3 regions of the Pseudomonas sp. FW306-02-D09B genome follow, and region 1 is predicted to be linked to each of the others. Evidence: predicted binding sites of a transcription regulator. Region 1 holds the regulator's gene; each other region holds the start of a gene.

Region 1 (10,506 bases):
CTTCGGCAGGAAATCCACTGCGCCGGCATCCAGTGCATCGAGAGTGACCCGAGCGCCTTCGTGCGTCAGTGAGGAGAACATCAAAACCGGGGTAGGACAGCGCTGCATGATGTGCCGCACCGCCGTGATGCCATCCATCATCGGCATCTCGTAGTCCATGGTGATCACGTCTGGCTTGAGGGCCAGGGCCTGATCGATCGCCTCTTTACCGTTGGTCGCCGTACCGACAACCTGGATACTCGGATCCGCTGAAAGAATTTCCGAGACGCGGCGGCGGAAAAAACCAGAATCATCCACCACCAGGACTTTGACTGCCATAAACACTCCGTTAGACGGAGCGAGGCTCAGTCGCCCCGCTCCGCCAGAATCAAATACGCCGTGCGGCGTAACGCTTGAGCATGCTCGGGACATCGAGAATCAAGGCAATTCGGCCGTCACCGGTAATGGTGGCGCCGGACATGCCCGGGGTTCCCTGAAGCATTTTGCCCAATGGCTTGATGACCACTTCTTCCTGGCCCACCAGCTGATCGACGACGAAGCCGATCCGCTGAGTGCCCACCGAAAGGATCACCACATGGCCTTCACGCTGCTCTTCGTGAGCGGCGGAGCTGACCAGCCAGCGTTTGAGGTAGAACAGTGGCAGCGCCTTGTCCCGCACGATCACCACTTCCTGACCGTCGACCACGTTGGTGCGCGACAGGTCGAGATGGAAAATCTCGTTGACGTTGACCAGCGGGAAAGCAAAGGCCTGGTTGCCGAGCATGACCATCAGCGTTGGCATGATCGCCAGGGTCAACGGGACCTTGATGACGATCTTCGAGCCTTTGCCCTTGGTCGAGTAGATATTGATGGTGCCGTTGAGCTGGGCGATCTTGGTTTTCACCACGTCCATGCCCACGCCACGACCGGACACGTCGGAGATCTCGGTTTTGGTCGAGAAACCCGGCGCGAAGATCAGGTTGAAGCAGTCGGACTCACTGAGACGGTCCGCCGCATCCTTGTCCATCAAGCCTTTCTTAACGGCAATACTGCGCAAGACATCAGCGTCCATGCCCTTGCCATCATCAGAGATGGACAGCAGGATGTGATCGCCTTCCTGCTCTGCGGACAGAATCACTTTGCCGCTGCGAGGCTTGCCCATCGCCTCACGATCAGCCGGTTCTTCGATACCGTGGTCGACCGAGTTACGCACCAAGTGGACCAGCGGGTCGGCCAGGGCTTCGACGAGGTTCTTGTCGAGGTCGGTTTCTTCGCCGACCAGCTCCAGGTTGATCTCTTTCTTCAACTGGCGCGCGAGGTCGCGAACCAGCCGCGGGAAGCGCCCGAAGACTTTCTTGATCGGCTGCATCCGGGTCTTCATCACCGCGGTCTGCAAGTCGGCCGTGACCACGTCGAGGTTCGACACGGCCTTGGACATGGCTTCGTCGCCGCTGTTGAGGCCCAGACGAACCAGACGGTTACGCACCAGTACCAGTTCGCCGACCATGTTCATGATTTCGTCGAGACGTGCGGTATCCACACGCACGGTGGTCTCGGCTTCACTGGCCGGTTTTTCCGGTGGCGGTGAGGCCGGTGCGCGAGCTGGGGCCGGTGCAGCAGCGGCAGCAGGTTTAGGCGCTTCGGCTTTTGGCTCGGGCGCTTTAGCCACAGGTGCTGGCGCTGCAGCCTTGGCAACTGGCGTCGCCATAGAAGCAGCAGAACCGGTGCCGACCTCCGTGAACTTGCCTTTGCCATGCAGTTCGTCGAGCAGCGATTCGAACTCGTGATCGGAGATCAAATCGCTGCCAGCGGCCGCAGCCACAGGTGCCGCAGGCGCCGGAACGGCAGCAATTGCCGATTCCAGGGCATCAACGGCGAAGTTGCCTTTGCCATGCAACTGATCGAGCAGTGCTTCGAATTCGTCGTCGGTAATGTCGGAGCTGTCGCCTGCCGCTTTCGGGGCAGTCGGTGCGGCTGGCGCTGCCACCGCATCGACAGCGAACTGACCCTTGCCGTGCAATTGATCGAGCAACGACTCGAACTCGGCATCGGTAATTTCATCGCTGCCGGCAGCCACTTCAGGTGCCGGGGCGACAGGCGTCCCCGCCTCGGCTTGCGCCTTGACCGCGTTCAGCGAGTCCAGCAGCAGTTCGAATTCATTGTCGGTGACGTCGCCCGATTCGCTTTCAGCGGCAGGTGCTTCAACCACCTCTGCAACCGGTTGCGCCACATCGGCTGTTTGAGGCTCGGCCAGACGGGCCAGAGCCGCCAGCAGTTCCGGTGTAGCTGCAGTGATCGGTGCACGCTCGCGGACTTCGCTGAACATGCCGTTCACCGCGTCCAGCGCTTCGAGAACCACGTCCATCAGTTCCGAGTCGACGCGACGCTCACCCTTGCGCAGGATGTCGAACACGTTCTCGGCGATGTGACAGCACTCCACCAGCTCGTTGAGCTGGAGGAAGCCGGCGCCCCCTTTTACAGTGTGAAAACCGCGAAAAATTGCATTGAGCAAATCCGCATCATCTGGTCGGCTTTCCAGCTCGACCAGCTGTTCGGACAGTTGCTCTAGAATCTCGCCGGCCTCAACCAGGAAATCCTGAAGGATCTCTTCATCGGCGCCGAAGCTCATTAAGGGGGTGCTCCTAAAGGTCTAAAAACCTAAAAAACCTAAAATCCAAGACTGGATAGCAAATCGTCCACATCGTCCTGACCGGACACAACGTCTTCTCTTTTATCGGCATGAATCTGCGGACCTTCACCCTGAGAGAGATGTTTTTGCGGATCTTTTTCAGCCAGCATCGCTTCATGGTCATGTTCGATGCCCGCAAAGCGGTCTACCTGACTGGCCATGAGCACGAGCTTGAGCAGGTTGCTTTCGACTTCGGTGACCAGTTGAGTCACGCGCTTGATCACCTGACCGGTTAGATCCTGGTAATCCTGTGCCAGCAGAATATCGTTGAGGTTGCCCGAGACGACCTGGCTCTCCTCGACACTACGCGTCAGGAAACCGTCGACACGCCGGGCCAGTTCGCGGAACTCTTCGGCACCGACTTCGCGGCGCATGAAACGCCCCCAGTCGGCGCTCAAGGCCTGGGCGTCAGTGCTCAGGCCATTGACCAGCGGAGTACTGTTCTCGACCAGATCCATGGTCCGGTTCGCGGCCGCTTCGGTCAGCTTGACCACATAGGACAGGCGCTCGGTGGCGTCCGTGATCTGTGAGACTTCCTCGGCTTGCGGCATGTTCGGGTCAATCTGAAAATTGACGATCGCGCTGTGCAGCTCGCGAGTGAGCTTGCCCACCTCCCGGTACAGGCCGCGGTCACGGGTCTGATTGAGCTCATGGATCAGTTGCACAGCGTCACCGAACCTGCCCTTTTCAAGGCTTTCGACCAGTTCGTGAGCGTGTTTTTTCAGGGTCGATTCGAAATCGCCCTGTGAAGATTCTCTTTGCTCCATAGCTCCCCCCGTGGCGCAGTGGCTCCGCGCATCAACCGATGCGTTCGAATATTTTTTCGATCTTCTCTTTCAACGCCTGGGCCGTGAAGGGTTTGACCACATAGCCGTTTACACCGGCTTGAGCGGCTTCGATGATCTGCTCGCGCTTGGCTTCGGCAGTGACCATCAGCACCGGCAGGTGCTTGAGCTTTTCATCGGCGCGCACGTGGCGCAGCAAATCGATACCGGTCATGCCAGGCATGTTCCAGTCCGTTACCAGAAAGTCGATGCTCCCGCTGTTGAGGACGGGAATGGCGGTAATACCGTCGTCCGCCTCGACCGTGTTGGTGAACCCAAGGTCACGCAACAGGTTTTTTATGATCCGCCGCATCGTTGAGAAGTCATCAACGATGAGGATTTTCATGTTCTTGTCCAATTCGACCTCCAAGCAGTCTTAAACGCGTTCAGCACCTGAACACGCCATTCAATCAATTCGGCAGAGCACTCGACGACTGTCTGGAGCACAACGGATGAAGACCGGCACAGCGTTACGCCCTGCCTGTTTCGTTCGCAGTGTCCCCACACTGCTGTCAGCGCGCTCGCCACTCCCCCAAACGCCCCCGCAAACGGGCCGCGCACTGGCTGTGTAACTGGCTGACCCGCGATTCACTGACCCCCAGGACCTCACCGATTTCCTTGAGATTCAGCTCTTCGTCGTAGTACAGCGCCAACACCAGTCGCTCACGCTCCGGCAAATTGGCAATCGCATCCGCCAGTGCAGCCTGGAAGCGTTCATCTTCCAGGTCGCGCGACGGTTCGAGATGAGCACTCGCGCCATCCTCGTGCAGCCCTTCATGCTCGCCGTCCTGCAACAGATCGTCGAAGCTGAACAGGCGACTGCCCAAGGTGTCATTCAAAATCCCGTAATAATCGTCGAGACTCAATTGGAGTTCGGCCGCAACCTCGTGATCTTTAGCGTCACGCCCGGTTTTAGCTTCAATTGAGCGAATCGCATCACTCACCATCCGGGTATTGCGGTGTACCGAGCGTGGCGCCCAGTCACCCTTGCGGACTTCATCGAGCATCGCACCACGGATACGGATCCCCGCGTACGTCTCGAAACTCGCACCTTTGCTCGCGTCGTATTTGGTCGACACTTCAAGCAAACCGATCATGCCTGCCTGGATCAGGTCCTCGACCTGAACACTGGCCGGCAAGCGCGCCAACAGGTGATAGGCAATACGTTTTACCAGTGGCGCGTAACGCTCGATCAGTTCGTACTGCGCGTCACGCGCCGACTTCTTGTACAGGTTGTAACCGCTGGCTGTCATAGAACCGGACCCGCAGTTTGCTGCACCAGACGCTCGACGAAAAACTCCAGGTGCCCACGCGGGTTGGCGGGCAACGGCCAGGTATCGACTTTCTGCGCGATGGCCTTGAACGCCAGTGCACATTTGGAGCGAGGAAACGCTTCATACACGGCGCGCTGCTTTTGCACCGCCTTGCGCACGCATTCGTCGTAAGGCACCGCACCGACGTATTGTAAGGCGACGTCGAGGAAGCGATCCGTGACCTTGGTCAACTTGGCGAACAGATTTCGCCCTTCCTGCGGGCTTTGCGCCATGTTGGCCAGCACGCGGAAGCGGTTCATGCCGTAATCGCGGTTGAGCAGCTTGATCAGCGCGTAGGCGTCAGTGATCGACGTCGGCTCATCGCACACCACCAGCAATACTTCCTGGGCTGCGCGAACAAAACTGACGACCGACTCACCAATGCCCGCCGCCGTGTCGATCACCAATACGTCGAGGTTATCGCCGATGTCGCTGAATGCCTGAATCAGGCCAGCATGCTGGGCTGGACTCAGATGAACCATGCTCTGGGTACCGGACGCTGCTGGAACAATGCGAATTCCGCCCGGCCCCTGGAGTAATACATCGCGCAGTTCACAGCGGCCTTCGATGACGTCGGCCAGCGTACGCTTGGGCGTAAGCCCCAGCAGGACGTCAACGTTCGCCAGCCCCAGATCGGCGTCCAGCAGCATGACGCGCCGGCCGAGCTCAGCAAGAGCCAGGGACAAGTTCACTGACACATTAGTCTTCCCGACGCCACCTTTGCCGCCGGTCACTGCGATCACCTGTACGGGATGCATGCTGCCCATGTTCGTTCTTTACCTTGTCTTGCTTAGACGCGGACTACATGACTGGCTGCGCGCTCACTTGTGAACAATGCATGGCAGGCCATCGATGTAGATACAAATCTATTCATTATTACCTCAGCCGACACGCTTGGCCGGGCTGTGGTAGAGGTCAGCGAACATATCAGCCATGGCTTCTTCGCTGGGTTCTTCCTGCATCTGCACGCTAACGGCGCGACTGACCAACTGATGCCGGCGCGGTAAATGTAGATCATCCGGGATCCGTGGCCCGTCGGTCAGATAAGCGACAGGTAATTCGTGGCTGATTGCCAGGCTCAACACCTCGCCCAGGCTCGCTGTTTCATCCAGTTTAGTCAGAATGCAGCCTGCTAGCCCGCACCGCTTGTAACTGTGATAAGCGGCAGTCAGCACCTGCTTTTGGCTGGTAGTGGCCAGCACCAGATAATTCTTCGACTTGATCCCGCGACCGGCCAGGCTTTCCAGCTGCATGCGCAACGCCGGATCACTGGCCTGCAGGCCGGCGGTGTCGATCAACACCACACGCTTGCGCAACAGCGGATCAAGGGCTTGCGCCAGGGACTGGCCCGGGTCGACGTGAGTCACCGAGACATTGAGGATACGCCCCAGAGTCTTGAGCTGTTCCTGAGCCCCAATGCGGAAGCTGTCCATGCTCACCAACGCGATGTTCTGCGCGCCGTACTTGAGCACGTAACGTGCGGCCAGCTTGGCCAGCGTGGTGGTTTTGCCCATGCCGGCAGGGCCGACCATGGCGATCACGCCACCTTCTTCCAGTGGTTCGATCTCGGGAGTCACGATCATCCGCGCCAGGTGCGCCAACAGCATGCGCCAGGCCTGGCGGGGTTCTTCAATGTCAGTAATCAGTTCCAGCAGATCGCGCGACAACGGACCGGACAGGCCAATGCGTTGCAGGCGACGCCACAGGTTGGCTTGCTGCGGGCGACTGCCTTGCAGCTGGTTCCAGGCCAGCGAACCCAACTGCACTTCGAGTAATTCACGCAGGCCATTGAGTTCGAAACGCATCGAGTCGAAAGCCCGCGGATCGACCCCGGCAGAATGCACAGGCGCTGAAGCAGGACGCGGCCGCTCAGCAAAGGTCGGCTCGATCAACGGTTCCGCAGCGGTCAGCGGCAGGCCGGCAAACAACTGGCGATTGGTGCTGGCGCTCGCATCACCTTCGCCGTCGCCACGCAGGCTCAATTCAGCCTGAGCCGTGACGATCCGCGACTGGGTCTTGCGCAACTCGTCTTCGAGTTCAATGTTCGGTACACGCGGGGCCAGCGCCGACAGCTTGTAATCCAGGGCAGCCGTCAGCTCGACACCACCGGCGATCCGGCGATTACCGATAATGGCCGCATCAGCGCCCAGCTCATCGCGAACCAGCTTCATGGCCTGACGCATATCGGCGGCGAAAAAACGCTTAACTTGCATAAACCACTACCTCAGCCGTTGGGCCCTACTGTCGCAACGATGGTCACTTGCTTGTTGTCAGGGATTTCCTGATACGCCAACACATGCAACCCCGGTACTGCCAAACGTCCGAACCGCGAGAGCATCGCGCGTACCGGACCTGCTACCAGCAGAATCACCGGTTGACCTTGCATTTCCTGACGCTGCGCGGCGTCGATCAACGAACGTTGCAGCTTCTCTGCCATGCTTGGCTCCAGCAAAACGCCCTCTTCCGAGCCTTGTCCTGCCTTCTGAAGACTATTGAGCAATATTTGTTCCAACCTTGGTTCCAAGGTGATCACAGGCAGCTCGGACTCAGTGCCTACAATGCTTTGGACGATAGCGCGCGATACGCCGACGCGAACGGCCGCCACCAGAGCGGCAGTATCTTGACTCTTGGCGGCATTGTTCGCGATGGCTTCGGCAATGCTGCGAATGTCGCGAACCGGAACCTGTTCGGCCAACAAGGCCTGCAGTACTTTGAGCAACTGCGACAGCGAAACGACGCCCGGCACCAGCTCCTCGGCCAGTTTCGGCGAGCTTTTGGCCAGCAATTGCATGAGCTGCTGAACTTCTTCGTGGCCGATCAGCTCGCTGGAGTGCTTGTACAAAATCTGGTTGAGGTGAGTCGCCACCACCGTACTGGCATCGACCACGGTGTACCCCAGGGATTGTGCCTGCGGACGCTGACTGATTTCGATCCAGACCGCTTCCAGACCAAAGGCCGGATCTTTGGCGGTGATGCCATTGAGCGTGCCGTAGACCTGCCCGGGGTTGATCGCCAGTTCGCGATCCGGATAAATCTCCGCCTCCGCGAGGATCACCCCCATCAGGGTCAGGCGGTAGGCACTCGGCGCCAGATCGAGGTTGTCGCGAATGTGCACGGTCGGCATCAGGAAGCCCAGATCTTGGGAAAGCTTCTTGCGCACGCCCTTGATCCGCGCCAGCAACTGACCACCCTGGTTGCGATCCACCAGCGGGATCAGCCGGTAGCCGACTTCCAGACCAATCATGTCGATCGGGGTCACGTCATCCCAGCCCAGCTCTTTGGTTTCCATGGCCCGTGCGGGCGACGGCAGCAGGTCCTGCTGACGCTTGACCTCTTCCAGAGCCTGAACCTTGACGATGTTGTGTTTTTTCCAGAACAGATACGCGCCGCCTGCTGCGACGGCTGCCATGCTGAGAAAGGAGAAGTGCGGCATGCCTGGCACCAGGCCCATGACTGCCATCAAACCGGCAGCTACCGCCAGCGCCTTGGGCGACGCGAACATCTGCCGATTGATCTGCTTGCCCATGTCTTCCGAACCGGATGCACGGGTCACCATGATCGCCGCCGCGGTGGACAGCAGCAGTGATGGCAATTGCGCCACCAAACCGTCACCGATGGTCAACAATGCGTAGACCTTGCCGGCATCGCCGAAGCTCATGCCGTGCTGGAAGATCCCGACCGCCATACCGCCAATCAGGTTGATAAACAGAATCAGCAGACCGGCGATGGCGTCACCGCGGACGAACTTGCTGGCACCGTCCATCGAACCGTAGAACTCGGCCTCCTGGGCCACTTCCATACGGCGCAGCTTGGCTGCTGGCTGGTCGATCAGGCCGGCGTTCAGGTCGGCGTCAATGGCCATCTGCTTGCCCGGCATCGCATCAAGGGTAAACCGCGCACTGACCTCGGAAATCCGCCCGGCACCTTTGGTCACCACGACGAAGTTGATGATCATCAAAATCGCGAAGACCACGATACCGACCACGTAGTTACCGCCAATCACCACCTCGCCGAAGGCCTGAATCACCTTGCCGGCGGCGGCATGGCCGTCCTGACCGTGGAGCATCACCACCCGGGTCGAGGCCACGTTCAATGCCAGTCGCAACAACGTGGCGACCAGCAGAATGGTCGGAAACACCGCGAAATCCAGCGGCCGCAAGGCGTAGACGCAGACCAGCAGCACGACAATCGACAGCGCAATGTTGAAGGTGAAGAACACGTCGAGCAGGAACGGCGGGACCGGCAACATCATCATCGCCAGCATGACCAACAGCAACAGCGGCACACCCAGATTGCCTCGACTGAGGTCTGCCAGGTTGCTGCGGGCACTGTTGATTAACTGAGAGCGATCCACCGGTATTCCCCGTTCCTTGAAGCAAACTTTTGACGCCTGAAGCGGGCGCAGGCCGGCTATTGCAAGAAGCCTTCCAACTTTTGCGGGGAGCTTGAAACAGCGGGGTTTATCGGGAGTTTTTCAGCGATCGGAGAGACGCCATCGCGGGCAAGCCTTGCTCCTACAGATCACTCACATCCGTAGGAGCAAGACTTGCCCGCGAAGAGACCGGATATTCAACGCCCATCCCAAGAATTCAGCCACAAATCTGGAAAACACCGGGATTTGTCCGACAGGCTTTCAAGGTTGCCCCTCGGAAGTGGCATCGCTAGTCTTTGGTGGTCACTGCCGAATCAGCGACCGGGCCTGGAAACCCGATTGAGTAAACGAGGCCGCTCTAACCAGTAAACGAGAACCTCGCCATGAACAAATCTTCGCACCTCCACGATTTAAAAACCGCCGGCCTCACCCCCTTCTCCATCCACAACGATCAAGCCTCGTTCCGCGTCAACAGTGGCGTCTCGATCCACGAAGCCTTGCCCCACGTATCCGACCTGCTCCACCTCTCCAGGATGCTGGCCGAAGATGCAGCGATGGAGCGCAAAACCGACCGCTATGCCTGGGCCTCTCACTACTTGCAGGAGATGAGCAAAGCCGTCATCGATAACGCGGTGAAAGTCATATCCGCATCGAACAACCATCAAAAAGCCGAACATTAACTCACCCACCGCGAATCGCTCCCACGCTCCTGCGCGGAAACGATCTAAAGCCGTTCACGCCCCAACCACTCAGGCCGGCCGGTAGGCCGCCGTGCTGTGGCTTTTGATCTTGATCCACCCGCCCCTTCGGGAGGCCGAGTGGAGGTGTTCATCAGGGGGTGGGCGCGCAGCGCCGTTCGACGCAGTCGAACACATCGAGAGGAGGTCGTCGCGAAGCAGACCGTAGGCGATGCCCCCTGATGAATGCCGGAACGAGGGGACGCCGAGCCTAGGCGAGGTGCCGTACGCTTGGGGCGAAGACTTTTGCTTACTTTTCGTCGTTTGGAAAAGTGAGGCGCCGTAAGGGCGAAACCCTATGCCGCCGTTACCGCAGAAATGGATATGTACACCTGCAAGAGATTGGTCGGCTGTCAGGCCGCCATCGCGGGCAAGCCCGGCTCCCACAGGGGATGGGGGTATATCTGAAAGAGACGGGTCGGCTGTCAGGCCGTCATCGCGAGCAAGCTCAGCTCCTACAGAGGATGGGGGTATATCTGAAAGAGACGGGCCGGCTGTCAGGCCGCCATCGCGAGCAAGCTCAGCTCCTACAGAGGATGGGGGTATATCTGAAAGAGACGGGTCGGCCGTCAGGCCGCCATCGCAGGCAGGC
Region 2 (10,506 bases), on a different contig from region 1:
CGCAGCCACACCCGCAATTGCAGCAGCGGCGTGGAGATGTGCCGACCCAGGCGCAAGCTCAGGGCCAGGGACAACGCCAGCAGGATCGCGCTGAGAATGCCCATGCTTTGCAGGCTGATGGTCATCGGCTGCTGGAACTGCGCCATGTCCAGGCTGATCCGCAGTTGACCGGCCGTCACGTCCTGAAAGGTGATCTTGCTCTCGTACATGCCTTCGGCTTCGCCCAGCAAGCCATGCTTGGGGCGCTGTCCGGCCTCGGCGAGAATCCGGTTGTCCACGCTATAAATAGCCGCGTGAGCCACCAACGGGTTCTTGGTCAGGTTGTTCAGCAATACGTTGAGGCTGAGGATGTCGTTGGACACCAACAGTTCGGTCGCCGACATCGCTGTCTGGGTAGTCAGGCTCTGGCCGAGGGCATCCGCTTGCTCGTGCATGGCCTGTTTGAACTGCAGACCCATCACGCAGGCGTAGATCACCAGGGCCAATGCGACCAGGATCACGTTATGGCTGGCAATGCGCAATGCAATCGGTACACGGCGATGGCGCAGTGCCCGGAAGATCAGCAGAAAGAAGTTATCGGTTTTAACTGGCGTAGGCCGGTTCACTGAGCTCGGCTCTTTTGTCCGTGAAGTTGACGCGCAGTATAGCGACAGGCCCCAGACCGGCAAAGCGCTCGCTGTGCCCGATGGTCACTGAAAGTGGGTAGAATGCGGTTTTTTTCCACTTGCGGGGGTGCGCCTTGCGCGAAATCGTCCTGATAAACATCACGGGAGTCGACCGTCCGGGTCTGACTGCGGCCATTACCGGTGTACTGGCCCAGGGTGGTGTGAACATTCTCGACATCGGTCAGGCGGTGATCCACGACACGTTGTCGTTCGGCATCCTGGTTGAAATTCCCGATACCGAACAGGGTTCGTCGGTGCTCAAGGACATCCTGTTCAAGGCCTATGAGCTGGGGCAACAGGTGCGTTTCACGCCGGTCTCCGAAGAGGATTACCAGCTGTGGGTCGGCGCTCAAGGCAAGAAACGCCACATTGTGACCTTGCTGACCCGCAAAGTGACGGCCGAGCAGTTGCAGCGCGTGAGTTCGATCACTGCCAAATACGGGCTGAACATCGATCACATCGACCGTCTGTCCGGACGTATGCCACTGGACACTCCAGCTGACAAGGGCAAGGGCTGTATTGAGTTTTCCGTGCGTGGCGAAGCGGCCGATCCGCAGGCCCTGCGTGCCGAGTTCCTCAGCGTGGCCCAGGAGCTGAACGTCGATATCGCCTTCCAGGAAGATTCGCTGTTCCGTCGCAATCGTCGTCTGGCGGTATTCGACATGGATTCGACACTGATCGAAGCCGAAGTCATCGACGAGCTGGCCAAGGCGGCCGGGGTGGGCGAGAAAGTGTCGGAAATCACCGAGCGGGCGATGGCCGGCGAACTGGATTTCCGCGCCAGCTTCAAGGAGCGCCTGGCCTTGCTCAAAGGGCTGGACGTCAGCGTGCTGGACTCGATCGGGGCCTCCCTGCGCCTGACCGAAGGCGCTGAAACCTTGTTCGCCGAACTCAAGCGCCTGGGCTACAAGACGGCCATTCTGTCGGGCGGTTTCACTTACTTTGCCAAACAGCTGCAAGCCAAGCTGGGCATCGACTATGTGTTCGCCAATGAACTGGAAGTGGTCGACGGCAAAGTGACCGGTGTGGCTGTCGAGCCAATCGTCGATGCACAGCGCAAAGCCGATTTGCTGCGTGAGCTGGCGCACAAGGAAGGCTTGCGTCTGGAGCAGACCATTGCCGTCGGCGACGGTGCCAACGATTTGCCGATGCTGGCAATTGCAGGTCTGGGCGTGGCGTTCCGTGCCAAGCCGCTGGTCAAACAGTCGGCCAAGCAGGCGATTTCGACCCTGGGTCTGGATGGCGTGCTGTATCTACTGGGCTTCAGAGACCGCGACGGTCAGCTGTAACACCACGCAGTTTGTGTGGAGCAAGCTTGTGTGGGAGCGGGCTTGCTCGCGAAGACGGTGTAACAGTCAACAGAGATGTTGAATGTTATGGCCTCTTCGCGAGCAAGTCGGATCGCCGCACCGCCGCTCCCACATTGGATCTGCGTGCAGATCAGGCGTTCGGCGAGCCCATGCCTTGGCCCATCATCACTGGCGAACCAGCCGCCAGCTCTTCAGCCCACTTCACTTGATTCGGGCCAAATAGCACAACCGCCGTCGAACCCAGTTTGAAGCGACCCAGCTCGGCACCTTTTTCCAGGTGAATCGGCGCGCGGGCAGCTTCGTCGTAGCGGAAGGTTTTCAGTTCGCGCTTGGGTGGCGTTACCAGCCCGGCCCAGACGGTTTCGATCGAAGCGACGATCATCGCACCGACCAATACCACAGCCATTGGCCCGCGCTCGGTGTCGAAGATGCACGCGACGCGCTCGTTGCGGGCGAACAACTCTGGAACGTTTTCCGCGGTGGTCTGGTTGACCGAGAAGATCCGGCCCGGAATGTAGACCATTTCGCGCAGGGTGCCGGCCAGCGGCATGTGTACGCGATGGTAGTCTTTGGGCGACAGGTAAATAGTGGCGAAATCGCCGCCCATGAACGGCGCAGCGTTTGCCGTATCACCGCCGAGCAATTCCAGCACGCTGAAACTGTGGCCCTTGGCCTGGAACACTCGACCATGCTCGATCGGGCCGAGCTGGCTGACGGCACCGTCAGCCGGGCTGAGGATTGCGCCCGGGGTCTGGTCCAGCGGGCGGGCGCCATCTTTCAGTGCGCGGGTGAAGAACGCGTTGAAGTGTTCGTAAGCGGTCAGGTCCTCGACCAGCGCTTGCGACATGTCCACCTGATAACGCTTGGCGAACCAGGCGGTGAAGGCATTCTTGAACCAGCGCACGCGGCATTCGGCAATGCAGCCGGCCAGACGCGAGAGCAGGTGATGAGGCAGCAGGTACTGGCTGAGGATAAACAAACGCTTTTTCATTAACTGTCCTTAAGAACCTTGAATCTCAACAGGCGTGTCGGGGTGGTTGCCCCATTCGCCCCAGGAGCCGGCGTAGCCTTTGACCCGCGGATAACCGAGCGCCTTGGCCACCAGATAGGTGAAGCCAGAGCGATGGTGGGTCTGGCAGTGGGTAATCACTTCTTTGTCTTTGCTGATCCCGAGCTGTTCAAGGATCTGCGGCATATCGGTGCGGATGCGCAAGTTGCGGGTCTTGTCCATGCCGGCGGTCCATTCGAAATTGACTGCGCCGGGGATGTGTCCGCCCTTGGCGGCGAGGACTTTCTCGCCGGAATATTCCAGCGGCCCGCGTGCGTCCCAGATTGCCAGGTCGGCGGCGCCAAGACGGCTTTGCAGGTATTCGCGGGTAGCGGTGGGCTCGTCGTGCAAGGTCAGTGCAACCGGGCCGCCGACAGCCGCTGGAACCTCGGTTGAAACCGGCAAGCCTTCCGCCAGCCAGGCCAGCAGGCCGCCGTCCACATAGTGGTAGTTGCTGTGGCCGATGACATCCAGCAACCAGATGAAGCGTCCGGCCCAACCGCCGCCTTCATCGTCGTAGACCACGTAGACCGCGTCCGGGTTATGCCCCAGTTCGCCGAACAGGGCTTCAAGTGCAGCCTGTGGCGGCAGCAGGCCCGGTGCCGGCGGATGACCCAGTTGAGTCCGTTTGGGGTCGACGAAGCGCGCGCCGGGAATATGGCCTTCGGCGTAGCGGGCGCTGCTGGTCAGGTCGACCAGGATCAGTTCGCGAGCATCGAGACGGGCGAGCAGGTCGCTCGGCTCGATGACCAGCGACAAGCCAGAGAAGTCAGACATGTGAGGTCTCCAGAGCACAAAGGGAAGGATTGTAGCGCAACGGCTATTGGCCGCGGTGGCTAAAGCTGTGCAGGGCTTTTTCGATGCACTGTGCGGTTTTGCCGAAGGCTTGCACGGTGATTTCCGAAAATGGACCGCCGCCCTGGTCCGCCACGACCAGCATGATCACCCGGCCATTGTTGACCAGTGAACGCAGCAGCAGGTGCTCGCCACCGAACAGTGCGCGCAGGCTGGCAGGCAGCAAGGCTGAAAACTGTGCGTTGTTGACTGGCGTCAGCCGCACCTGAGCCTGTTGCGAGAGCAAGCGTTGCAGCACGGTGCTCTGGCTGACCACAAAGTTCAGCATCGCGGCTTCTTTAGGCAGGCCGTGAATCTGGTGCACGCGCAATTGGCTGTGCGTGCGATCAGCCATCAGAATCATCACCCGACGCATGCCGCAGGCAACCAGCGCGTCCCGGGCGAAGGTGGTCAGGTGCATGGCATTGGTAAAGCGGCTCGGCTCCGCCAGCAGTTCTGCGCATTGCTTGCGCCACTTTGTCAGGTCTTCGGCGGTGGGGGCTGGCGCCGGAAGCTGGCCGCGATGAAGGCGTCGCTCGTCCCACGGCCAGAGCAATGCCCCGGCGGGATGCCAAAGGTCCGGCATGGCATGGTTGCGGGCGCTGAGTGCGGCTTGCTGGTGCAGTTGCTGCTGGACCTCGTCCATCGGCATTTGCAGGTAGAGGCTGGTCAGCAACTGCCAGCGCAGGCAGTGAGGGCTGCTCCAGGCTTGCTGTGCCGATAACGCCAGACCGTTGGCCAGCAACACCGTGTTGGCCGGTTGGTTGAGCCAGCGGCGCAGCGTCGGGTCGTCATCAAGGCGGTTTTGCTGGCGCAACGGGTGCTCGGCGTCGCGGGCGATATGCACGACTTTCGCCAGCTCGCGTTGTTCATCCAGCAGCAATCGATAGCCTTGTCCTACCCAGATGGGCAGGCGCCAGACTTCCACCAGTGCCTGGCCGAGTTCCAGCAGGCGTACGCCGAACAATTCTTTTTCGACCTTGCGTGCTGGCTCGCGCTTGTGCAGGACCCGCAGTTCCCAGTCTTCCAGCAGTTGCGGGAAGGTCAGGGCCAGTGGCCAGAACGGCGAGAGGAACAGCAGGCTACCCCAGTGGATGTCCTGCCAGAGCCGCGCCAGGCGACTGGCAAAAAAACCGTTGGCCTGCTGGGTCGCGTGCAGGCTGATCAATTGAAGTTGGCGCAGGGCCGGCGGGATTTCGTTCTCGGGCAGGGCAGGCAGGCGCGCGAGCAGTTCTTCTGTGCGCTTGAGACCGAGGCGGTTGATCGCCACTTCCAGGTTCTCGCTGGGCTCGCTCATGCTGCCGTGGGTGTGGCGATTGGCTTCGCGGATGACGCTGAGGGCCAGGGCCGGGCTGCCTTGCATCAGTTCGGCAATATCGCGCAACGAGCTGCGATTGTCGGCGATAGCCTTGCAGACGCGATCATGGCTGGCTCGCGGCACGGGCAAGGTTACGCCATCGAGCAGCTTGACCCAGCCTTCGAGTGTGGTCGGTCCAGCAGTTGGAACGGTCGTTTCATTAGCCATGGTTGGGCGCGATCATCGTCTGCATTAAACACGCCCGGAGCGGGCCAAATTAGCTTTTCGCCTTAACTGGCTATAGTCTGGCGCAGTTTTGCCGATAAGTAGAAGAAGAGATTTTTTAACTTCCGAATATGACCTTGAACCCGACTTAAGTAAGTACCTTCTACCTATGGCTAAAATTATCGGCATCATCGTCGTATTCGCGAGCGTGCTCGGCGGATACGTGCTTTCCCACGGCAAGATTGCCGCCCTGATTCAGCCTTTCGAGGTGATGATCATCGGCGGTGCGGCGCTGGGTGCATTCCTTCAGGCCAACCCCGGTCACATGACGATGCACGTGCTCAAGAAATCCTTGGGCATGTTCAGTTCGCGTTTCAATCACACCTTCTACCTGGAGGTGCTGGGCCTGATCTACGAGATACTCAACAAGAGCCGTCGCGAAGGCATGATGGCCATTGAAGGCGATATTGAAGACGCCGCTGCCAGCCCGATTTTTGCCAAGTACCCGGCGGTTCTCAAAGACGACCGCATGACCGCGTTCATCTGCGATTACTTGCGCATCATGTCGTCCGGCAACATGGCGCCGCACGAGCTTGAAGGCCTGTTCGACATGGAGTTGTACAGCCTCAAAGAAGACCTCGAGCACCCATCCCACGCGGTCAACGGTATCGCCGATGCCATGCCCGGCTTCGGTATCGTTGCGGCGGTACTCGGTATCGTGGTGACCATGGCCTCGCTGGGTGAGGGCGATCAGAAGTCCATCGGTCTGCACGTAGGTGCCGCACTGGTCGGTACCTTCTTCGGTATTCTCGCGGCCTACGGTTTCTTTGGCCCGCTGGCGCACTCCCTGGCTCACGATGCCAAGGAAGAGCTGAACATCTACGAAGCCATCAAGGCTTCGCTGGTGGCTTCGGCTTCCGGCATGCCGCCATCGCTGGCGGTGGAGTTCGGGCGCAAGGTTCTGTACCCGGCACACCGTCCGAGCTTCGCTGAGCTGGAACAAGCGGTTCGCGGTCGTTAAGTCATGGAAAATAATCAGCCGATAATCATCAAGCGCGTCAAGCGCATTGCTGGCGGGCATCACGGGGGCGCGTGGAAAATCGCCTTTGCTGACTTCGCGACGGCAATGATGGCGTTCTTCCTGGTGCTGTGGCTGCTATCCACCGCCACACCGGAACAGAAGATCGCCATTGCCGGTTACTTCAAGGACCCGATCGGCTTCTCTGAAAGCGGTACGCCGTTCATTATCGACCTGGGCGGCACGCCGGTGCTGGCGCCGGACAAGACTCTCAACCCCGAGGTCAAGTCGCAGCCGCAACCGGACAAGGTCACCGTCGATACCGAGCAGGTCGAAGGCATGGCCGAACAGGTCGAGCACGAGCGTCTGGAACTGTTGCTGCAAGAGCTGCAGAACAAGGTCGAAGAAAACCCGCAGTTGCAGAAGTTCAAGGATCAGATTCTTTTCGAAATCACCCCGGATGGCTTGCGCATCCAGATCATCGATTCCGAAAATCGGCCGATGTTCGACTCCGGCAGTGCGCGCTTGAAACCATACTTCGAAGACATTCTGCTGGCCATGGCTGACACCATCAAAGCGGTGCCGAACAAGATCAGCATCGGTGGTCACACCGACGCCAAGCCTTATGCGGGCACCGGTGAGTTCGGCAACTGGGAGCTTTCGGCCAACCGTGCCAACGCCGCTCGCCGGGCGCTGGTCGCGGGCAGCTATCCGGAACAGCAAGTGGCGCGGGTGGTGGGTTACGCTTCGTCGACGTTGTTCGATCGCAAAAATCCGCTCAATCCGGTCAACCGCCGCATCGACATCGTCGTGCTGACCAAGAAGGCCCAGCGCGCCATCGAGGGTGAACAAGGCGCGGAACCGGCACCAACACCGACACCGGGGCAGGGCGCTCCGGGTGAAGTGCCTGCCGTCCCTGCCGATCCGAACGCCTTGCCGGCGGACAAGGAACCCTTGCCGGCACACGAGCTTCGGGAACGCTTGAACCTGTTCGACGCTCCGGCACCGAAAGCCGGCGACCCGGCCAAACCGGCCGGGCCACCCAAGCAGTGACCCAATAAAAAGCCGCGATGATCGCGGCTTTTTATTGTCTGTCGGTGCGCCAGTGGGCGGTCAGCAGCCTTCAGTGTCGGGGTTGCTGAGCGCTCTGGTTAATAGCTGGTTTCCGGCAGGCTGGCGATGATCGAGCGGTAGCTATTCATGCGCTGCTGTTGCACGCGACCTTCTTCCAGTGCCTTGAGCAGGGCGCAACCGGGTTCGCGGTCGTGCTTGCAGTCGCGGAAGCGGCAGGTGCCGATCAGGTCGTTGAACTCGATGAAACCGGCTTCTACGTCGGCACGGCTGACGTGGCCCAGGCCGAATTCCCGAATACCCGGGGAGTCGATCAGCTCACCGCCGCCGGGGAAGTGGAACAATCGCGCGGTGGTGGTGGTGTGGGTGCCCTGGCCGGACAGCTCGGACAGCGGGCCGACACGGGTTTCGACTTCCGGCAGCAGGCTGTTGACCAGCGAGGACTTGCCGACGCCGGACTGACCAACGAACACACTGATGCGCCCGTCCAGTTGTTCCTGCAACTGCTCCATGCCATTGCCATGGTGCGCCGAGACTTCCAGCACCGGGTAACCCAGCGTGCGGTAGACCGCCAGCAAGGCATTCAGCGCCGGGGCATTCTGCTCGTCGATCAGGTCGAACTTATTGAGCAACAGCAGCGGGCGAATACCGGCGTGTTCGGCAGCGACCAGGTAGCGGTCGATCAGGTTGGCATGAGGTTCGGGGAGCGGGGCGAAGACGATCACGATCATGTCGACGTTGGCTGCGACCGGCTTGAGCTGGCCACGACTGTCGGGACGGCAAAGCTCGGTTTTGCGCGGCAATTGCGCGACGATCACGCCGATGCCCTGGTTGCCGGCGCGCCAGACCACCTGGTCGCCGGTCACCAGCGCAGGCAGGTTGGCCCGCAAATGGCAGCGGAACACCTGGCCGGCCAGTTCGCCGTCGCGGGCTTCGACCTCGACCTGAACGCCGAAGTGAGCGATCACCAGGCCCGTCTGCTCGGGGCCAAGGTCGCCGCCCTCGAGCGCTTCGACGGCGGAGGATTCGCGTTTGGCGGCGCGTGCAGCGCGCTCACCTTGAATCTTTTCGATGCGCCAGTTTTGACGACGATTGAGTTGGCGTTTGGCCATGGGTGTTCCGTGTGGATAATGCAGCGATTAGGTAAAACGGCCGCGAGTTTAGCACGCCCCGAGAGTCCTCTAGGCTAAACTGCATGCCTACGCCGAGGAGCCGACACATGCAAAACCCGCAGAACCTGATTTGGATCGATCTGGAAATGACCGGTCTGAACCCTGACACCGATGTCATCATCGAGATGGCCACCATTGTCACCGACAGCAATCTCAACACCTTGGCCGAAGGCCCGGTGATCGCCATTCACCACAGCGACGAGATCCTGGCGGGCATGGACGAGTGGAACACCCGTCAACACGGTGGCTCCGGCCTGACCCAGCGGGTACGCGACAGCCGCATCAGTATGGCTGAAGCGGAAGCCCAGACCATCGCCTTCCTGGAAAAGTGGGTGCCGAAGGGCACGTCGCCGATCTGCGGCAACAGCATTTGCCAGGACCGGCGCTTCCTCTATACGCACATGAAGGCGCTGGAAAGCTACTTCCACTACCGCAACCTCGACGTCTCGACCTTGAAGGAGCTGGCCGCACGCTGGGCTCCGGACGTACGCGACAGCTTCAAGAAGGGCAGCACGCACCTGGCGCTGGACGATATCCGCGAGTCGATCGCCGAGTTGCAGCACTACCGCACGCATTTCATCAAGTTCTGATACCCAAGTATTGAGGGCTAGTGTGGCGAGGGGGCTAGCCCCCGTTCGGCTGCGGAGCAGTCGTGAAATCAGCCAATGCGATATGCCTGATGAAATGCGATCGCAGGTTTTGGGGCTGCTTCGCCGCCCAACGGGGGCAAGCCCCCTCGCCACAGGTTGTAGGTGAATGCTCCTGCGCCCTCTTTTGGTGCCCCGACGATCTGAGTAGACTGCGCGCCTTCTCGTAAGGACCGCCGCCATGTTGCTGATGCTCTACCTGATTGCCATTACCGCTGAAGCCATGACTGGGGCGTTGTCTGCCGGTCGGCGTGGCATGGACTGGTTTGGCGTGGTGCTGATCGCCTGCGTGACGGCGCTGGGCGGTGGTTCGGTGCGTGACGTGCTGCTCGGGCACTATCCGCTGACCTGGGTCAAACACCCGGAATACCTGGTGTTGACCTCGGCTGCGGCAATGCTCACGGTCTTTACCGCACGCTGGATGCGCCATCTGCGCTCGCTGTTCCTGGTACTCGACGCCGTAGGGTTGGTGGCGTTTACCCTGATCGGCTGCATGATTGCGCTGGAAACGGGCCACGGCATGTTGGTGGCGTCGGTCAGCGGGGTGATCACCGGAGTGTTCGGCGGCATCCTGCGCGACATCTTCTGCAACGACATCCCGCTGATCTTCCGTCGCGAGCTCTACGCCAGCGTCTCGTTCGCTGCCGCCTGGTGCTACATGCTCTGCCTTTACCTGCAATTACCCGACGAACAGGCGATTCTGATCACCTTGTTTGGCGGCTTCCTGCTGCGCTTGCTGGCGATTCGTTTCCACTGGGAAATGCCCAAGTTCGTCTACAACGACGAAGCCTGACACCAGAGCTCCTACGCGAGTCCGTGTTGTTTCAGCGCCCATTGCACATGCTCGCGTACCAACTCCGATGGGTAATCGGCCCGCGCCTTCAGGGCTTCCAGCACCGGAATCGTTGAAGGCGCATTGCCAAGTCCGACGGCCAGGTTACGCAGCCAGCGCTCATAACCGGCGCGGCGCAGCGGTGAGCCTTCGGTGCTGCTCAGGAATTTCTCTTCATCCCACATGAACAGTTCGGCCAACTCGGCGTTGTCGAGGTTGTGTCGCGGTTTGAAGTCGCTTTCGCCGGACGGACGGGCGAAGCGGTTCCACGGACAAACGATCTGGCAATCATCGCAACCGAACACCCGATTGCCGATCAGTGGTCGCAAATCTTCGGGGATCGCCGTTTTCAGCTCGATGGTCAGGTACGAAATGCAGCGGCGGGCG
Region 3 (10,506 bases), on a different contig from region 1:
TAGGTCTTGAATGTATGCGCGTTGTTGTCCATTAAAGTTCCTTGCCCATACCGATGAGCCGGGCAGAAAAAAGCCGCGCTTTGCCGGACTCCGGCGCAGCGACGGCAGGAATGCAGGCAGTTTTGTTTGACGCCAGCCTGATGCGCGGAACAAGGTCCCAGGTCCCAGTTCCGCGCATTGGCTACTCAAATGCCGTTGGTTAGCGCTCGATAGCCAGGCCGACGCCTTGTCCGCCACCGATGCACAAAGTGGCCAGACCCTTCTTGCCGTCGCGACGGATCAGTTCGTGCACCAGCGACACCAGAATCCGTGCTCCCGACGCGCCGATCGGATGGCCAAGGGCGATCGCGCCGCCGTTGACGTTGACCTTGCTGGTGTCCCAACCCAACTCTTTGCCAACCGCCAGCGCCTGGGCGGCGAAGGCTTCATTGGCTTCGATCAGGTCCAGGTCCTCGACGTTCCAGCCAGCCTTTTGCAGGGTCAGACGCGTAGCCGGGACCGGGCCGATGCCCATGATCGACGGGTCCACACCGGCGCTGGCATAGGCTTTGATCCGTGCCAGTACCGGAAGGCCCAGCGCTTGTGCTTTAGCGGCGCTGGCCAGCAACAGTACGGCGGCGCCATCGTTGAGGGTCGAAGCATTGCCGGCGGTCACGCTGCCGTCTTTCTGGAATGCCGGTTTGAGTTTGGCCAAGGCTTGCGCAGTACTGTCGATACGCGGCTGTTCGTCGGTGTCGAAGACCAGTGGTTCGCCCTTACGCTGAGGAATCAGGATCGGGGTGATTTCGCTCTGGAATCGCCCGCCCTCAATGGCAGCGGCGGCCTTCTGTTGCGAGGCGGCGGCGAAGGCATCCTGCGCTTCACGAGAGATCTCGTACTTTTGCGCCAGATTCTCAGCGGTGATACCCATGTGGTAGTCGTTGAAGGCATCCCACAGGCCATCCTGGATCATGCTGTCTTGCAGTTGCGCATGACCCATGCGCAGACCCGTGCGTGCCTTGGGCAGAACGTAGGGAGCCAGACTCATGTTTTCCTGACCTCCAGCGATCACCAGTTCTGCGTCGCCGCAACGGATTGCCTGGACGGCGAGATGGACCGCCTTGAGACCCGAGCCGCAGACCTTGTTCAAGGTCAGGGCAGGCGTGGTGTGTGGCAAGCCTGCCTTGATCGCCGTCTGGCGGGCCGGGTTTTGCCCAGCGCCGGCAGTGAGTACCTGGCCGAGGATCACTTCATCAATTTGAGCAGCATCGATACCCGTCTGCTCCAGCAAGCGGCGAATCACTGCGGCACCCAGTTCGGTCGCGGGAATTGCAGACAAAGCACCCTGGAAACTGCCGATGGCGGTACGAGTAGCGGCAACGATTACGACTTCGTTCATGCGTGACCTCATTGAAAAGACAAAATTCGTCGAACACACCAGGGCATTCATGCCCTGGTTGGGCTTACTGCATGTTCATGCCGCCGTTTACCGAGAAGTCGGCACCGGTGCTGTAGGCGGACTCATCGGAGGCCAGCCAGGCCACGATTGAGGCGATTTCTTCGGGTTGGCCAAGGCGACCAACCGGAATGCCGGCAATCATGCCGTCCAGAATGTCCTTGCGGATTGCCGCAGTCATGTCGGTCTGGATGTAGCCTGGGGAGACGGTGTTGACGGTCACGCCCTTGCCGGAAACTTCCCGGGCCAGTGCCATGGTGAAACCATGGATGCCAGCCTTGGCGGCCGAATAGTTGGTCTGACCGAACTGTCCACGCTGGCCGTTGATCGACGAGATGTTGATGATCCGCCCCCAACCCTTGGAGAGCATGCCTTCGATGACTTGCTTGGAGGTGTTGAACAAACTGTTCAGGTTGGTCCCGATCACCGCGTTCCAGTCTTGCGGGGTGAGCTTGCGGAAGGACGCGTCACGAGTGATGCCCGCATTGTTGACCAGTACGTCGATCGGCCCGAAGTGTTCGCGCACCATCTCAAAGGCCTTGCGGGTCGATTCCCAATCGGTGATGTCGGTTTCGACGCATTCGAATTGATAGCCTGCTGCAAGCTGTGTTGCCATCCAGTCATCCTTGCGGCTGGAGTTGGCGCTGCAGCCGACAATGACTTTGAAGCCTTCCTTGTACAGACGTTGGCTGATGGCTGTACCAATGCCGCCCATACCACCTGTTACTACCGCAATACGACTACGCAACTCCATATTTCAACTTCCTTTTTTTTGCGCTGCAGGAGCGAAGATTGTTCGATATCAACGGTTCGTGCGGAAGTGTTGGTAGGTGACGTATTCGTGTCCATCGGTGCCACACAGGCGTTTTAGACGGCTTGCAAAAAATGAGGAGTACCTATACTGGGATCAATACTTGAAACGGAGCGGATAATTAATATTCGTGAAACATGGCTGAAATATGTTCAGCGTAGGTCAATATCGGCTCCGGACAGGATGTTCGGTTCCACAGGTTATTGAGGGCGCTATGTATAGAATGAGTTCAGGTTATGCAGGCATGCTGGCGAATACGCTTTTGGCTCAGGGGCTGGACGTTACCGGTCTGTGCCAGGAGGCGGGACTGGACGTCGAGTTCGTGAATAAACCTGGAGCATACTGCGAGCGAAGCGTTATCTATCGTCTTTGGGATCTGGCTGCTCAGGCCTCGGATGATCCGAACATCGGTTTGAAAGCCTACGGGAGTTTCCACCCCGGCGTTTTTCAGATCGTGGGCTACACGATGATGTCCAGTTCGAATCTGAAGAGGGCGCTCGAACGCCTGGTTCGTTTCAGCCCGTTGATAAGTACCGGATTCAGCCTTTTCTTTGTTCAGGAGCAGCAACATTTCCGTCTGGCCAGCCTCGATCATCAGCAACGTGGCTCGGTCAAACCCCGGCAATATACGGATGCAGGCCTGGCTTCGCTGCTGGGTTTCTGCCGCTGGCTGGCGGGTGGCAAGTCGCCGCAGCCGTTGAGTGTAGAGTTCGCTTATCCCGAGCCTGAAGATACGTCGGAGCATCAGCGGCTTTTTGGCTGCCCGCTGCGTTTCGGGGCGGCTTATGACAGCATCCTGTTCGATGGCGAGGAGCTTCTGAGTCCTTTGAGTATGGCCAACGAGGCGCTCGCCGTACTCCATGACAGTTTTGCCGAGGCTCAACTGGACCAGTTGTCTGGCTGCTCTATTGTTGGCAGGATTCGCGCGCTGATTATCGAGCGCTTGAGCCAGGGGCAGGGCCAAGGGCAATGTGATATGGAATCGATTGCGGCGGCACTGAACGTCAGCAAACGAACGCTTCAGCGAGGTCTTGAGAAGGATGGCACGCAATTCAAGGATGTCCTGAACGATGTGCGCCGGCAGTTGGCCGACTTCTATTTGCGCCATTCTCGTTTCAACATGAAGCATGTGACGTATCTGCTTGGCTTTCATGATCACAGCAGCTTCCATAAGGCATGCACCCGTTGGTTCGGCATGCCCCCCGGTCAGTATCGAACCGATGAGTCGTTGTTTGCGCTCGAGGAAGTCGCGGCCGTGCCGGTGCCGGTCCGAGCCATGAACTCCGTCGGTCTGCGCAGAGACCATAAGATTGCAGGCTTCGCCAGCGCCTACGCCGAACGGATACACCGCTAATCCCTGTGGCGGGTCATTGAGGCTTTGGACCTTTTGTTGCTTTGCGCTTTGGGGCTTTAACGACGATGGTGGGAGCGGGTAGGGGGACTTCGAGCAGCGTGTGCAGTTCACGCCAGAATTTTCCTTCGGTTCCAGCAGTCGAGAGCAGTTCAGGCATTAATTGCCCAACAGCTGTCAGCACCTGTTGGCGTTCCTTGGCTTCGGGTAGCAACAAGGGCAGGCTGCGCAAGCTTTCTTGCGGGTGGGCAAAAACCAGCAGGTTCTGCAATCGGATGGCTTCGCGCAGGGCTGTGGGCTCAGTGCTGTAGTCCTGGACCAGCAAGTGCACCTGCTGGATCAGTTTCTCTATGCTTTCCTTGCCTGCCTTGTCGCTGTCGCGGCCCAGCAAAAACAGAATCCGCACCAACGCTTCCAGGGGGCCGCCATGGGGCAGCGCATCCTGCAGGCGTTCGATCAGGGCCTGGTCCTGCTGGTCGGCGTGTGCCTGGAGATTTCGCACCGGACTGTTGCTGGTGAGGGCACCCAGTGCGCCGTAGATACCGTAAAAACACAGCTCCTGAGTGGCGTCACGCACATCGCGATAAGCATTCAGGGCGTCTTGTATCTGGTTGGAGAACAGCTCCTGCCACGCCAGCAACGGGTTGTCCTGGCGTGCGGGACGACGATCGCTGCTCACTTGGGAGGCGGCCCCGGCTAACCACCACAGCGCCGGATTCAGGCTGCTCCATAGTAATTGCTGCTGATGGAAGGGGTGCGTCCTGCGTATCAGTTCGGCAATGGGCTCGTTGACGACTTGACGCAGCCACGGGCGTATGAACCCGTCGTAAAACTCGCTGTTGATTTTAGAAGCATGCTCCACCAGAGAGAATTCGCGATCGTCATCACGGGCTGGCTCGACGTCATCATGGATATCAGCGATTCGCCTTGATTCGAAACTCACGCTGTATTGCACGTCACCGCTGCCTGAGGGGGCCGGCAGATCGTCGATCAGCATTTCGTATAGCCCTGCCGGCAGCGCATTGATGGCTTCGACTGCACCAAGCAATTCACGGTGTTCACGCCGCGCCACCTTGCCGGAAACAAAGATGCCCAGATGGCCGATGCTGGCGTGTCGCAGGTAGACGATGGTACGCCCTGCATCATGCAAGGCGAGATCGCTGGGATAGACATCGGCGATCCAGTTCAACGCTTGCTGGGGAGGGGTGATGTTGTCTCCGTAGGAGCAGAACACCACCACCGGTACTTCGATCCGTTTCAGGTCGATACCGGAGCTCTTGCGGCCAAGGCCGCCGGACAACTGGTTGCCGATGAAAAGGTCATCGACAATCATCTCGATCTCTTCGCCGTTGAGCAGGGTCGGGCTGCCCCACCAGCGTTCGAAGTCGAGAAAGCGCGCAGCCTCACTGTCGATCTGGCTGAACAACTGGTAGTACTTGCCCCAATAGGTGTTGGCCGGGTCCAGGTTTTCGAAATTGCTGACCAGCCAGGTGCCGTCGAAACGGTTATTGCCCAAGTCGCTGCCCAGGCGAGCCATCCAGCCACCACCCAGCAGGCCACCGGTGTAACGCATCGGATTGCGTCCATTGACACCGGCCCAGTACGACAAGGGGGCACCATTGATAATGATCAATCCCGGCAGTTCCGGCCGTGTTGCCGCCAATCCCATTAAGGCCCAGCCGGCCTGGCAGTTGCCGATAATGATCGGCTTGCTGTTGGCCGGGTGAAGGGTGCTGACGACCTCGATGAACCGGGCCTGGGCTTCGACGATATCGGCCAGGGTTTGCCCAGGCTGTGGTGAGTGGCTGAAAGAGATGAAATAAGTGGGGTGGCCGGCTCTGAGGCTTTCGCCTAATACCGAATCCTGTTTGAAACCGCCGATTCCCGAACCATGGCCGCCGCGCGGGTCAATGATGATCACCGGCTGGCCATTGCCGTCGATTTTTTGCTCGGGACCCAGGAGGATTCGCAGCAGTGAATAGTTGACCGGGCGCGGGAGGTCGGCGCCTGCGATCAGGGTTTCATGATCGAACTTGAGCAGCAGCGGATACCCGGCGCGTTCATGGGCCAGCGTATTGTCGCCGCGCTGGCGCAGGGTGTCCCAGAACAGCAGGCAGCGTTGGCCAAGGTCGGTGACATATTCCTGCCATTCAGCAGGCGTAGGTTGTCTGAGTTGACCCTGCTTCAGCGGCGCGAGGGTTTTTTCCTGGCGCTGGCGCAAAGCATCAAGGATGTTCAGCGTATTGAGGCGCTGCAGATGACTCAGGTGTTCGAACAGGCCGCGTTGAGAGAAGGGTTTTTTATATTGCGATGCAATAATGTCTTCCTGGCCCATGGTGATCTCCTGAGGTTATGCATGCGAAGCAGCGGTCTGCGGCTCATTGATGAATGAGGCCCAGGCTGTCCGCTTGATGTCAGGAGTCTATAGCGAATACCAGCCGTGGTGGAAAAACTTTTGTGCGCTGCACAAAAAAACCATTGCCAAAAAAAATTGTGCGCTGCAATATTAAATCTAGCGCGATGACCGGCAGGATCGCTATCGCGTCCTCAGGCCTATGCCGGCCTTTCAGAATCAGGAGATTCAAGCATGTCTTTTTTCAACTCGGAAAAATTGCAAGACGCTCAGAAAGCCAACCTAGACCTCCTGCAGCAAATCAGCGGCAAAATCTTCTCCAGTGTTGAACAGCTCAGCCAATTGCAGTTCAAGACACTGCAGGCCTCCACCGAGGAGCAGTTCGAAGTCTTTCGCAAGCTGCTGGCAGTCCGTGATCCACAAGGGTTCGCTGAGCTCCAGGCTTCTTTCACCCAGCCAAATGTACAAGCCGAACGCCTGGCTGAGTTCAATCGCCAGGTGCAAGCGTTGATTGTCGGCACTCACTCGGAAATCACCAAGCTGGCCTCGCGTCAGGTCGAGGCGGGCACCCAGCAGGTGCAAGAGTTCGTTGACGTGATCAGCAAGAATGCACCGGCTGGCTCCGAGCCTGTTGTGGCCGCATTCAAGTCGTCGCTGGCGAATGCCGGTACCGTTTTTGAAAGCGCACAGAAAGCCGTAAAACAGGCTGCTGACGTTGCCCAGAGCGGTTTTGAGGCAGCGACCGCAGCAGCCGGCAAAGCCGCTCCAGGTGCCAAGGCTACAAGTGGCAACAAGTAAGTCACATTAGAGCGGTTGAACGGATGGCGATGGGTTTACTCCCCATCGCCATTTTTTTTCGTCCTGCCACCGGCACCCGGCTTGCCTGGTGGCATGCCGCCGAACAGGCCGAAGAGGTTCTGAGTGTTCAGGTAGAGGGCTTTCGACTGGTCTACATACTGGCGCATCAAATCCTGCATGACCGGTGCTTGCTGGTGCATGAACTCACTCCAGGCTTCAGAGGACTGAGCTCCGGTCTGGGACTGGATGTCGATGACCGTCTGGATGCTTTTATCCAGGTAGCTGCCGAGGACACTCTGGTAGGGACCGTAGAACTGGATAATCCCCATGAGCATCTCACTGGAGAATATCGGCTCACCGCCACTTTCGGCTTCCAGAATGACCTGCAGCAAAATACTTCGGGTCAGATCCTCGCCGGTCTTGGCGTCGACCACCTCGAACGGGATTTTATCGACGACCAACTGGCGTATATCCGCAAGGGTCAAATGACTGCTGGTGTGCGTGTCATATAGACGGCGATTCGGGTACTTCTTGATCAGACGGGTGGTGTTCCGACTGTTATCTGTCATGCGGGGCTACTCATGGCGAGCCTGATTTACGGGCATCTTATCCTACTCTGACCACTGCCACTCCAATGCGTCGCCCCACGCGGCACGCACTGGGTGTTCAGAGTAAGGACTTGTTTCATCTTTTGAGTGCGATCCACGCTACGGGTCTTTTGCTTGTGCTTTTTTTTTGCAGGCGTTAACCGAAGAGGCCTACCGCTCGATCGTCTTGCTCCAACGCGCATTCCATTCCGGCCGCCGTTGGTTGACCTGATGCCAATCGATAGAGATGGCCTTCGCAAATATTCGGTGGGCAGGCCTGATATCTCATTCCGCATGTATGGAAATGATGCGAGCTTTCAGGTCGTCCATGAAAGTCTCCAGCCTGTTTGAAACGCTATTTATCCAGGGTATTCAATGATATAGCGGCACGCTTTTGGATCCAATTTAATGGAGTTTGAGTAATGCAACTCATTGTTATTAAAAGAGTTTTTGAAAAATACGGCTAACCTTTTCCTGGTGCCTGCCGATGGCACTTTTACAGGACACAGGGAGCAGTAGGAATGAGAAACAACCAACCCGTTACACAACGTGAAATCGCGCTTGCACCTCAACAAAAACTGATCTCGACAACCGATGCCCGAGGCGTCATCACTTACTGCAATGACGCCTTCGTCGAGATCAGTGGTTTCGACCGGGCCGATCTGATTGGCGCCCCTCAAAACATCGTTCGCCATCCTGATGTGCCACCCGCCGTTTTTGCCCATATGTGGGGCGCTCTCAAGCAAGGCAATCCCTGGATGGGGATCGTCAAGAACCGCTCCAGGAATGGCGATCACTACTGGGTCAACGCTTACGTCACACCGATTTTTGAAGGCAGCCAAGTGGTTGGTTTTGAGTCGGTCCGGGTCAAACCTACCGCCGAACAGATCCGCCGCGCCGAAGCCCTCTACAAGCGCATCAGTCAGGGAAAGCCGGCCATTCCCACTCGAGACAAGTGGCAACCTGTCCTCCAGGATTGCCTGCCGTATCTGGTTATGGGGCTGGTGGGCACTTTGGGGGGGATGTTCCTCGATTCCACGCTGGCTTTTGTCGTCGCGGCAGGCGTCTCGGTTCCATTCGGCCTGATGACGTCCCGCTGGCAAAAGCAAAGCACTTTGCGTCTGTTGCGGATGGCTGAACCGTCCACGTCCGATCAACTCATCGCTCAGATGTACAGCGATGAGCGCGGGCCTCAAGCACGTTTGGAAACGGCTTTTGTTAGTCAGACTGCACGGCTGAAAACCTGCCTGACGCGCCTTCAAGACACTGCTGAGCAACTCAGTGGGCTTGCCGGAAGGTCCAACGTTCTGGCGTCCGATAGCTCACAAGGTCTTGATCGCCAGCGTGTCGAAACCGAGCAAGTGTCCGCGGCGGTCAATCAAATGGCGGCGACTACGCAGGAAGTCGCGAGCCATGTCCAGCGCACCGCTGACGCCACCCAGGAGGCTAACCAGCTGACCGGGCGCGGACGCGATGTGGCCAGAGACACCCGAGAAGCCATCGAGCGTCTTTCCGCGGTGGTCGGTGAAACCGGGCAAACGGTGGCGCAGTTGGCCAAGGACAGCAATGAAATCGGCACAGTCGTCGACGTGATCAAGGGCATTGCCGATCAAACGAACCTGCTGGCCCTGAATGCCGCGATCGAAGCGGCACGTGCTGGCGATATGGGTCGAGGCTTCGCCGTGGTGGCTGACGAGGTTCGTCAGCTGGCGCAGCGCACGTCTGAGTCGACGACACAGATCCACGGCCTGATCACCAAGCTCCAGGCGTCCTCCAATAACGCTGTGCAGACCATGGAAAGTGGTCATCGTCAGGCCGAAGAGGGCGTGGCGTGGGTACTTGAAGCAGACAAGGCGTTGGTGGGTATCAGCGAAGCAGTAGCCAATATCACCGACATGACCACTCAGATTGCGGCCGCTACCGAAGAGCAAACCGCCGTTGCCGAGGAAATCAGCCGCAATATCAGCACCATTGCGCACCTGGCAGATCAGACTTCAGAGCAAGCCCATCACTCGGCAGAGCTCAGCAACGAGCTGACTAAAACGGCGGCCACTCAGTACTCACTGGTCGAGCGGTTCAATCGATAACCTGATTCTCTGCGTATATGGCAACAGTGCCACGCTGATCCTGAAGCAGGTGGGGTTGGCGTGGTACAAGACGCGCAGGGCAGATGCGTTTGGATAGTACAGTTAACAAAAGCAGCCCATTGACCAATGTTGGTCAGTTAATAGATTCAGGGCACGATGCATGACCCGTAGCAGCAGGCTTCGCCAGCTGCTACGGGGGTGATACGGCTTAACTGATGGGGTAGAAAATGAATCAAAACACGGCCGGCAGGATGACCCGTGAAACTTTTTGGTATCCGGTTGCCGTTGCGACTGGCCTGATCGGCACGGTGGCTGCGGTCACTGCGGTGTTGATCAGGCTGCCGTCGGCCATTGTCATCTCTCCTCTTGGTCGAGTCCCGAGATGGGGTGCGAGCATCCCGCTTCCAGATGTCGATAGGTGTCGATATCTGTCAGGCAGAGCATTTTCCTGCCATCCCTGAGCTCAATCCAGAACGTCACGTCTGCATCAGCCCGGGTCATGGCGGTGTCTGTCACGGACCAGGTGGGGGCAATAGCCATCGCAGCGGCCAAGCCCATACCGGCACAGCGTTGTGTCAGTGCGATCGGAGTTTGGTTTATGACGTTAATGTGTTTGATATCGGTAACCGGGACACTGATACCTGGCCACGGATAGAGCGCTGTCTCGATACTGACCACACCGGAGTCGTACGCCCCCACTCCATGAAGAAAATCACCAGCTAGAACATTGATTTTAGCCATGTGGAAATCCTCCCGACATCTGTTGCATCAGGGGCTATTGATGTTTTGTGATGACCGCTGCGGCGGCCCATTTGATGTAGGGCATCGCAACCCGGTTCGCCACCAAACGTCAACAGATCCAGAATATTCCACGCCCCAAAAAGGGGCGCGTCAACGACTCTGCGACGAAATACTGTTGAACTGATGTCGGAGAGGGAGATAGAAGACCGTGAGGGCAGGGCTGTCATAGGCTAATAACCGCCACCACCCATCCCGCCGCCCGTACTGCCAGATGGCTCTCTGGCCTTTTGCTGCATATGACTCCATTCCGCACACGTCATAAAGCTCTTGTGGTCGACTTTGC

The links. The regulator FliA, encoded in region 1, starts transcription of late flagellar genes. The targets are predictions, from matches to a motif close to CTAAAGTTTNNNNNNNNNNNGCCGNTAA.
Region 2: motA (flagellar motor stator protein MotA) is a predicted target of FliA. The motif match lies at 5,453-5,480, and genes of this name have one in related genera.
Region 3: AC3WK5_RS18605 (methyl-accepting chemotaxis protein) is a predicted target of FliA. The motif match lies at 7,799-7,826, and genes of this name have one in related genera.

Annotation. Positions count from the first base shown of each region.
Region 1 covers NZ_JBYSXY010000012.1:104,825-115,330, reverse strand. Annotated here, with positions in the region: gene AC3WK5_RS19945 (protein-glutamate methylesterase/protein-glutamine glutaminase) at 1-318, opposite strand, end outside; gene AC3WK5_RS19940 (chemotaxis protein CheA) at 368-2,608, opposite strand; gene AC3WK5_RS19935 (protein phosphatase CheZ) at 2,647-3,435, opposite strand; gene AC3WK5_RS19930 (chemotaxis response regulator CheY) at 3,467-3,838, opposite strand; gene fliA (RNA polymerase sigma factor FliA) at 4,005-4,745, opposite strand; gene fleN (flagellar synthesis regulator FleN) at 4,742-5,572, opposite strand; gene flhF (flagellar biosynthesis GTPase FlhF) at 5,687-7,018, opposite strand; gene flhA (flagellar biosynthesis protein FlhA) at 7,030-9,159, opposite strand; gene AC3WK5_RS19905 (DUF3077 domain-containing protein) at 9,561-9,857, shown strand.
Region 2 covers NZ_JBYSXY010000002.1:211,541-222,046, forward strand. Annotated here, with positions in the region: gene AC3WK5_RS05200 (AhpA/YtjB family protein) at 1-605, opposite strand, end outside; gene serB (phosphoserine phosphatase SerB) at 740-1,954, shown strand; gene asd (archaetidylserine decarboxylase) at 2,106-2,966, opposite strand; gene rhdA (thiosulfate sulfurtransferase) at 2,976-3,800, opposite strand; gene AC3WK5_RS05220 (HDOD domain-containing protein) at 3,844-5,382, opposite strand; gene motA (flagellar motor stator protein MotA) at 5,549-6,400, shown strand; gene motB (flagellar motor protein MotB) at 6,404-7,450, shown strand; gene rsgA (small ribosomal subunit biogenesis GTPase RsgA) at 7,549-8,580, opposite strand; gene orn (oligoribonuclease) at 8,688-9,230, shown strand; gene AC3WK5_RS05245 (trimeric intracellular cation channel family protein) at 9,469-10,080, shown strand; gene queG (tRNA epoxyqueuosine(34) reductase QueG) at 10,092-10,506, opposite strand, start outside.
Region 3 covers NZ_JBYSXY010000011.1:33,470-43,975, forward strand. Annotated here, with positions in the region: gene phaC (class I poly(R)-hydroxyalkanoic acid synthase) at 1-32, opposite strand, end outside; gene AC3WK5_RS18575 (acetyl-CoA C-acetyltransferase) at 200-1,378, opposite strand; gene phbB (acetoacetyl-CoA reductase) at 1,443-2,189, opposite strand; gene AC3WK5_RS18585 (AraC family transcriptional regulator) at 2,461-3,600, shown strand; gene AC3WK5_RS18590 (DUF3141 domain-containing protein) at 3,614-5,932, opposite strand; gene phaP (TIGR01841 family phasin) at 6,185-6,748, shown strand; gene phaR (polyhydroxyalkanoate synthesis repressor PhaR) at 6,784-7,317, opposite strand; gene AC3WK5_RS18605 (methyl-accepting chemotaxis protein) at 7,857-9,422, shown strand; gene AC3WK5_RS18610 (hypothetical protein) at 9,777-10,163, opposite strand; gene osmE (osmotically-inducible lipoprotein OsmE) at 10,394-10,506, opposite strand, start outside.